Regions from separate parts of the Serratia sp. NPDC078593 genome, predicted to be linked through region 3. Evidence: predicted binding sites of a transcription regulator. Region 3 holds the regulator's gene; each other region holds the start of a gene.
The links. Region 3 encodes sigma-54, which starts transcription at its own class of promoters, with help from an activator protein. Its sites were predicted from a motif close to GTTGGCACANNTTTCGCTNT; they were not measured.

Region 1 (2,205 bases), on a different contig from region 3:
AACGCCTCTTTACCGAAGCCCGCTCGTTTGCCAAGCAGATATGCGCCCACCAAACCTGCGATTGCCGCATTAATATGCACAACCGTGCCACCCGCAAAGTCGAGTGCGCCATCTGCGGCCAGGAAACCGCCGCCCCAGACCATGTGTGCAACCGGCAGGTAGGAGAGCGTAAACCAAATCACCGCGAAAATGATCACCGCAGAGAAGCGGATCCGCTCCGCAAAGCCGCCCACCACCAGTGCTACCGTGATGCAGGCGAAAGAGCACTGAAACGCGACGTGAACCATTTGGCTAAAGCTGCCAGTCACGCTGTCAATTCCAATGCCTTTTAGCATCGCCGTTTCAAAGCTACCAAAAAAGGCATTTCCTTCACTAAAGGCTAGGCTATAGCCATACAGTACCCATAGCACGCAGACCAAGGCAAAGGTCACGGTGACCTGAGTCAGCATCGACAATACATTCTTAGAACGTAATAAACCACCATAGAACAGGGCAATGCCGGGCAGCGTCATGAACAGCACCAATGCGGTGCAAATCATCATAAACGCGTTGTCTGCCTTGTCTATTTCTGCTGGAGCCGCCAGTGCCAGAGAGGGAGCGAGGGTGACTAAACTCAGGCCTAACGTGGATAAAAATTTTTTCATTAGCAATCCATCCCATCAACTTAACTGAGTCTGCGATTACAGTGCGGATTCATCTGTTTCGCCGGTGCGTATACGAATAACACGTTGCAATTCGGCAACGAAAATCTTGCCATCACCAATTTTTCCGGTGTAGGCCGCTTTACTAATAACATCGACCACTTCATCTAATTGGTCATCAGCGATAGCGATGTCTATTTTGACTTTCGGTAAGAAATTAACGCTGTATTCAGCGCCGCGATAGAGCTCTGCATGCCCTTTCTGGCGACCAAACCCTTTCACTTCGGTTACGGTCAACCCTTGAATACCGATAGAGGATAGGGCTTCACGCACGTCCTCCAATTTGAACGGTTTGATCACCACGGTAACCAGCTTCATATTGCCCCTCCACGATTAAGCCCAAATTCACCCTGGGTACGTGATAAACAAAGCAAACGCTGTGCCATAAATGATTTCGTGCAGAAATTAATCGCAGCGTACAGACTGTAGGAAAGAGAAAGGACGACGGAGCCACGCAACGATATTTACCACGAAAAAGTGATTAATTATTGTGCACCAACCTAGTGCACTGCGCGTCACGGGAGTGCAAAATGAGGCGTTCAGACCGCGATGCTGCCTGATAGTGGTGCGCTGCCCTCAGCCACGCCCCCATACGCAGAAGCCATGGCTGAAAGGCGATTAAGCGGGTTGAATATCTTCGCGCGTGGCAGCGGCCAACTCTTCGCCTACCAATTGCAGTTGGTACATTTGATAGTAACGCCCTTTTTGCGCTAACAATTGTTGGTGGTTGCCCTGCTCCACAGCATGACCACGATGCAATACCAGTATTGAATCCGCATCCACAATGGTCGATAAACGGTGTGCTATCACCACCAGCGTAGTGTGCTCACGAATCACCCGCAAGGCACGCTGGATGGCCTGTTCAGTGCCGGAGTCAATATTTGCGGTTGCCTCATCCAAGATCAGGATCTGTGGTGCCTGCACCAACACGCGTGCCATCGCCAAAAGTTGCTTCTGACCAACCGACAGGTTATTGCCCTGCTCACCCAAACGGGTGTGAATGCCCTGCGGGAAGCCACGCACCAACGCCGCTAACTGTACCGTCTCTAACGCCTGCCACACGGCCTCTTCGCTAATATTACGGCCGAGCGTAACGTTAGACAGCACCGATTCTGCGATCACTACCGGGTCTTGTTGCACCATCGCAACGCCCTGTCGCAAGATACGGTGAGATAAGCTCGATAACGGGCGGCCATCCAACCGCACTTCGCCTTGATTGACCGGATAGTAGCCCATTAGCAAATTAGCGAGCGTACTTTTCCCGCTACCGGTATGGCCGACCAACGCCACAAACCCCCGCGATGGCACCTGCAGCGAAATATTTTGCAGTACCTTTTTATCTTCGCGATAGGCAAACGTAACGTTATCAATCTCTATCTGACCACTTTGCAACGGACGAACGTCCATACCGTAGTCCTGTTGACGACGATCCATCAGTTCGAAGATGCGCTCCCCGGCGACCACTGCCTGCTGAAGAATGGATTGCTGTGAGGTCAGTTCGATC
Region 2 (2,205 bases), on a different contig from region 3:
ATCTGCGCGCCTTTTTCTTTGGCTTTTAACACCCGACGCGCCACGATCGGATGCGAATCGGCGCAGTTGTAGCCGATGATCAGCAAACATTTTGAGTTTTCGATGTCGCCGATTGAATTGCTCATCGCACCGTTGCCCAACGTCGCTTGTAGACCGGCTACCGACGGGCCGTGGCAAACCCGGGCGCAGCAGTCAACGTTGTTGTTACCGATCACCGCGCGGGCAAATTTCTGCATCACATAGTTGGTTTCATTGCCGGTGCCGCGTGACGAACCGGTATGCATGATAGCGCGCGCGCCGTGCTGCTGCTTAATGGCTTGCAGCCGTTGCGCGGTATAGCGAATGGCTTCATCCCAACTGACCGCTTCAAACTTACCGCCTTTTTCGCGGCGGATCAGCGGCTGGGTTAGGCGTGGCGTCAGCAGTTTGGTATCGTTCAGAAAGTCCCAGCCGTAATAACCCTTCAGGCACAGTTCACCTTGATTGGTCACCCCATCGGCGGCTTCGGCTCGGATAATTTTGCCATTATCCACCACCAATTTCATTTTGCAGCCAGCGCCACAGTAGGGGCAGACCGTCGTAATTTTTTTCATCGTTTCAATTCCTAAAACAGTGACGACACGTTGTCGAGCGCCGCCCGGCGGCGTTTCTCGGCGTTCATTTCCTGCAACAGATTGCGATCGACGCAGTGTAGTGCGTTGGTTGGGCAGGTTTCCATACAGGCGGGGCCAGCGTCGCGCCCGATGCATAAATCGCATTTGTGCGCTTCCGCTTTGTCGCTGGTTGCGCTCAACTGTGCGCCGTTCTGGCGAATCACTGGGCGGGTGAGTACCTCCATCGCACCGTAGGGGCAGGCCACCACGCAGGTTTTGCAGCCGATGCAGCGTTCCTGCATCACGAGCACTATGCCGTTTTGACGGCTGATGGCCCCGTTAGGGCAAACATTGGCGCAGGGCGCGTCTTCACACTGGCGGCATAACACCGCGGTACTGACGTTGACGCCTTTAATAACGTGCAGCCGCGGGGCGAAGGTCGCAGCGGTCAACGCCGATATGTCTTGTGTTTCACTGTGTGCCATGACACAGGCGATTTCGCAGGTACGGCAGCCGATACACTTTTTCGGATCGGCGATAATGAACCGGTTCATCATGAACTCCTGATTGGGGACGATTGCGCTAGGGCAACCTATATACATAAAGCGTGCCAACCCAGTAATGTTTTTAAAAACAGAGGATTACGTTTTTAGTGACGATGGGTTCGACAAAAGTGTCGATGACAGTGTCACGGTGACGTCACGCTGAATGTCGGATAGCCGCCATGGGTTGACCAATGGCTCAGGCGCTGGTGTAGGTTATTGACCGCTTGCGTCACCGCCGGGCCAATCGGGTAATAAAAGGCGACCACTTCGGGCTGTATGCCGATGAAGGTAATCTCGGGTATATCGCTGCGTAGTTGGTCGATCAGAAAGCTGAGCGGCATGTTGTGCGTAGTCATAATGAACATTTCAGCAATGTCCGCCGGATCGATCACCCGAATCTCCCCGGGCATAAGCCCCATATCGGTGGCGTCGACGATCACCAGCCGTTGTGGATGCAGTTGCCGAATCGCGTGTATGTCATTTTCTGGTGCGGCACCGCCGTCAATCACCGTCCAACCGGCAGGGGGCGCGGCCAAACACCGTTCCGCCAATAGCGGCCCCGCACCGTCGTCACCCATCATGCAATTTCCCACGCACAGCAAGACGTTAGTCATGATGCCTCCTGACCATCAGATAGATCGCCGGTTCGTTTTCAATGGATTGCAACAAGGCGATTAATTGTTGGCTCCAACGCTGTTGTTGCCCGCTCATGCGTTCGGCGGCGTGGCTCAGTGCGTTGGCGAGCAAGTGGGTATGACTGCTGTCGATGCTGATTTCGCCAAATCGCTCCACGCCAGCCAGCTTGCGTCTGGCGGCGCTGCCGTCAGGCAAATGCGCGATCCAATCGCGAAAGGCGGGCAGTGGGCAGTCGAGTTTGGCTTCAAGGCAGTCAATCACCCCCAGATGGTGGCCGATGGCCAGACTGTAATAGATCACTTCCTGCGCCTTAGGCGGCGCTTTCTTCTCCTGCACAAACTTGCGGCTGAGGGAATAAAACGTTACATGGCTGCTTTTATGGTTCATAAACGTAACGCTCCCCGCTGTACGCGTTGATAAATGTCCATTAA
Region 3 (2,205 bases):
ACAGCGGCTTGGGTGTGCTGATCACTGACCACAACGTGCGCGAAACACTGGACGTGTGCGAGCGCGCCTACATCGTCAGCCAAGGGCAACTGATCGCCCACGGCACGCCAGACGTTATCCTGGCCGATGAGCAGGTGAAACGCGTTTATCTGGGCGAAGAATTCCGCCTGTGATTGCCAGCTGTTCCCAATGAACGGCGGATAAGGGAAGTAGAAAGAAGATTATGAAGCAAGGTTTGCAACTCAGGCTTAGTCAACAACTGGCCATGCCCCCCCAGCTACAACAGGCGATACGCTTGCTGCAGCTGTCCACGCTTGAACTCCAGCAGGAGATCCAACTGGCGTTAGAGAGCAACCCGCTGCTTGAACAAACAGACCTGCACGACGAGATCGACGCCAAAGAAACCGCCGAAACTGAAGGGCTAGATACCCGCGAAGCGTTAGAGCAGAAAGATATGCCTGAAGAGCTGCCGCTGGACGCCACTTGGGATGAAATCTACACCGCGGGCACCCCCTCCGGCACCGGCAGCGATTACAGCGGCGATGAATTGCCGGTCTATCAGGGCGAAACCACGCAAACGCTACAGGATTACCTGATGTGGCAAGTGGATCTGACGCCGTTTTCTGATACCGACGCCGCCATTGCCACATCAATTGTCGATGCCGTTGACGACACCGGTTACCTTACCGTTCCGCTGGAAGACATTCTGGAAAGCATTGGCGATGAGAGCGTCTCGATGGACGAAGTCGAAGCCGTGCTCAAACGGGTGCAGCGTTTCGATCCCATTGGGGTGGCTGCACGCGACCTGCGCGACTGCCTGTTAATCCAACTTTCTCAGTATGCCAAGGACACGCCTTATCTGGCTGAGGCGCGGTTAATTATCAGCGAGCATCTGGATTTATTGGCCAACCACGACTTTCGCAGCCTAATGCGAACAACCCGCTCAAAAGAAGATACACTGAAAGAAGCGATGCTGTTGATTCAGTCACTCGACCCGCGACCTGGGCAATCGATCAATACCGGGGAGTCGGAATATGTGATCCCTGATGTGTTGGTGCGTAAGGTTCAGGGCAAGTGGGCCGTTGAGCTCAACGCTGACAGTATCCCGCGTTTGAAGATCAACCAACAGTACGCCGCACTGGGCAGCAGTTCGCGTAGCGAAGCCGATGGTCAGTTTATTCGCAGCAACCTGCAAGAAGCAAAGTGGCTGATAAAAAGCCTGGAAAGTCGTAACGACACGCTGCTGAAAGTCACACGATGCATCGTCGAGCAGCAAGAAGCGTTCTTTGAACAAGGCGAAGAATTTATGAAACCCATGGTGCTGGCTGACATCGCTCAGGCCGTGGATATGCATGAATCGACGATCTCACGCGTGACTACGCAGAAATTCCTGCACAGCCCGCGCGGCATTTTCGAATTGAAATATTTCTTCTCCAGCCATGTGAATACCGACAGCGGTGGCGAAGCCTCCTCGACGGCCATCAGGGCATTGGTGAAGAAATTGATCGCGGCGGAAAACCCCGCCAAACCGCTGAGCGACAGCCGGCTTGCAACCTTGCTCTCCGATCAGGGGATCAGGGTGGCACGGCGTACGGTCGCCAAGTACCGAGAGTCTTTGTCCATCCCGCCGTCGAACCAACGTAAACAGTTGGTTTGACCTCAATAGAGAAGGAAGACATTATGCAGCTCAACATTACCGGACACCACATCGTCATCACCGAACCTTTACGTGAGTTTGTGAATACGAAATTCGCTAAACTCGAGCAATATTTCGATCGTATTAATCAGGTGTATGTCGTTTTAAGTGTGGAAAAAGTGCAGCAGATCGCGGAAGCGACGCTGCACGTGAATGGAGGCGAGTTGCACGCCACCTCGGAAAAAGAAGATATGTATGCTGCAATTGATTGCCTTATTGATAAACTGGCGCGTCAATTGAACAAACATAAAGACAAACTGAAGCAACACTGACACTCTGGGCCACCAGCTTACAGCAGTGGCCCGAACGTAGCCTTAGCGCTACCCGGCAGCCATCGGCGTGTTACTCATTCGAGTAACGCGCCGATAAGCCATCAGGGTTTAACAGACGCAAAACCCGGCTCACAGATAATTCGGAGACCAGGTTTGAGTGAAGATGAGATGAACAACGAAACAATGCAATTAAACTCGGTATTAAATATCGAGTGCACCAGAAGCGCAGTCCATTGC
Region 4 (2,205 bases), on a different contig from region 3:
CATCTCTTCTTTACGCAGGTCGATGTAAGCATCGATCGCGTCGTCGGTAAACACGCCGCCGCGGGTCAAGAACTCGCGATCTTCGCTCAGTGCTGCCAGCGCTTCGTCCAATGAACCGGCCACTTTTGGAATTTCTGCTTCTTCTTCCGGCGGTAGGTCGTACAGGTTTTTGTCCATGGCATCGCCAGGATGGATTTTGTTGATGATGCCGTCCAGGCCTGCCATCAGCAGTGCGGCGAAGCACAGATACGGGTTAGCCGCTGGATCCGGGAAGCGGGCTTCGATACGGCGCGCTTTCGGGCTGGCAACCACCGGGATACGGATGGACGCTGAACGGTTACGGGCCGAGTAAGCCAGCATGACCGGCGCTTCGTAGCCTGGAACCAGACGTTTGTAAGAGTTGGTGGTCGGGTTAGCCAGGGCATTGATGGCTTTAGCGTGTTTGATGATGCCGCCGATATAGAACAGGGCAGTTTCAGACAGGCCGCCGTATTTGTCACCCGCAAACAGGTTGGTGCCATTTTTGGACAGTGACATGTGGCAGTGCATACCGGAACCGTTATCACCAAACATCGGTTTTGGCATAAAGGTCGCGGTTTTACCAAATGCGTGAGCCACGTTGTGAACCACGTATTTATAAATTTGGATTTCGTCCGCTTTTTTGGTCATGGTGTTGAAGCGGGTCGCCACTTCGTTTTGACCGGCGGTCGCTACTTCGTGGTGGTGAGCTTCAACCACCAAGCCCATTTCTTCCATGGTCAGACACATGGTAGAACGCAGATCCTGCGAGGAGTCGACCGGTGGAACCGGGAAGTAACCGCCTTTCACTGCAGGACGGTGGCCTTTGTTACCGCCTTCGTATTGGGTGCCGGAGTTCCATGCGCCTTCGATATCATCGATAGCGACGTGGGAACCGCGAATGCTGCTGCCGAAACGAATGTCGTCAAACAGGAAGAACTCAGGTTCTGGCCCGAACAGCACGGTATCCGCGATGCCGGAAGAACGCAGAAAATCCTCTGCGCGCTTGGAGATAGAGCGTGGGTCACGATCATAGCCCTGCATTGTGCCTGGCTCAAGAATGTCGCAGCGCACAATCAGCGTGGACTCTTCGAAGAAGGGGTCGATAACGGCAGTGCTGGCGTCTGGCATCAGTACCATGTCAGATTCATTAATGCCTTTCCAGCCGCCGATCGAAGAGCCGTCAAACATTTTGCCTTCTTCAAAGAAATCGGCATTAACCTGATGAGCAGGAATGGTGACGTGCTGTTCTTTACCCTTGGTGTCAGTGAAACGCAGGTCTACGAATTTCACTTCATGCTCATTCAGCATCGTCAAAACGTGTTCAGCGGACATACTTAACTCTCCCGGATTTATATTGTCGTCGTCGTGGAACGAATCTGTGGTACTGGCTTGTTTTTGCCTTGTAAAGACTAAAGCGAAAACTGTGCCAACTTTGTAAAAGCGAAATAATCACCATTCTGAGCGGCTTTTACTCACTCTGAGTATGCACCATCAGTGATGCATTGCACCAGGTAAGTGCAAAGAAGTGGGTGTTAAGCACTAAAATGGTGCAAAAGTGCACCTGTTGGTGGTTTTTGCACCGTGAAAGGGATCACAAACTAACCTGTACACGGTTGTTTCTAAGAGATGGTTGTGATCTTGTTTAGTCCCTCGCTTAATACGTGTACAATAGCGCGCTATTTCTAATGCCTGAGGCAAAGCTGTGATCGAAAATTTGCGTAACATCGCCATTATTGCCCACGTTGACCATGGTAAAACCACCCTGGTTGACAAGCTGCTGCAACAATCCGGTACTTTCGGAGAGCGTGTAGAAGCCACCGAACGCGTAATGGACTCCAACGATTTGGAGAAAGAGCGTGGGATTACCATCCTCGCAAAAAACACCGCCATTAATTGGAAAGACTACCGCATCAACATCGTAGATACCCCAGGACACGCCGACTTCGGCGGTGAGGTTGAGCGTGTGATGTCAATGGTCGACTCGGTGCTGCTGGTTGTGGATGCAATGGATGGCCCAATGCCGCAAACCCGTTTCGTGACCAAAAAAGCATTTGCTAATGGTCTGAAGCCGATCGTGGTAATCAACAAGGTTGACCGCCCTGGCGCACGTCCTGACTGGGTTGTGGATCAGGTCTTCGACCTGTTCGTTAACTTGGATGCGACTGACGAGCAGCTAGATTTCCC

Region 1: a site for sigma-54 is predicted at 1,069-1,088, ahead of glnK (P-II family nitrogen regulator). Genes of this name have one in related genera too.
Region 2: a site for sigma-54 is predicted at 1,189-1,208, ahead of hydN (electron transport protein HydN). Genes of this name have one in related genera too.
Region 4: a site for sigma-54 is predicted at 1,433-1,452, ahead of glnA (glutamate--ammonia ligase). Genes of this name have one in related genera too.

What each region holds. Positions count from the first base shown of each region.
Region 1 covers NZ_JBNNGK010000002.1:4,374-6,578, reverse strand. The annotation lists gene amtB (ammonium transporter AmtB) at 1-644, opposite strand, end outside; gene glnK (P-II family nitrogen regulator) at 681-1,019, opposite strand; gene ACQKDS_RS02050 (SmdB family multidrug efflux ABC transporter permease/ATP-binding protein) at 1,320-2,205, opposite strand, start outside.
Region 2 covers NZ_JBNNGK010000005.1:290,590-292,794, reverse strand. The annotation lists gene fdhF (formate dehydrogenase subunit alpha) at 1-593, opposite strand, end outside; gene hydN (electron transport protein HydN) at 605-1,147, opposite strand; gene hycI (hydrogenase maturation peptidase HycI) at 1,282-1,752, opposite strand; gene ACQKDS_RS08595 (formate hydrogenlyase maturation HycH family protein) at 1,745-2,161, opposite strand; gene ACQKDS_RS08590 (NADH-quinone oxidoreductase subunit B family protein) at 2,158-2,205, opposite strand, start outside.
Region 3 covers NZ_JBNNGK010000017.1:7,986-10,190, forward strand. The annotation lists gene lptB (LPS export ABC transporter ATP-binding protein) at 1-173, shown strand, start outside; gene rpoN (RNA polymerase factor sigma-54) at 224-1,657, shown strand; gene hpf (ribosome hibernation promoting factor) at 1,681-1,968, shown strand; gene ptsN (PTS IIA-like nitrogen regulatory protein PtsN) at 2,137-2,205, shown strand, end outside.
Region 4 covers NZ_JBNNGK010000024.1:14,916-17,120, forward strand. The annotation lists gene glnA (glutamate--ammonia ligase) at 1-1,353, opposite strand, end outside; gene typA (ribosome-dependent GTPase TypA) at 1,724-2,205, shown strand, end outside.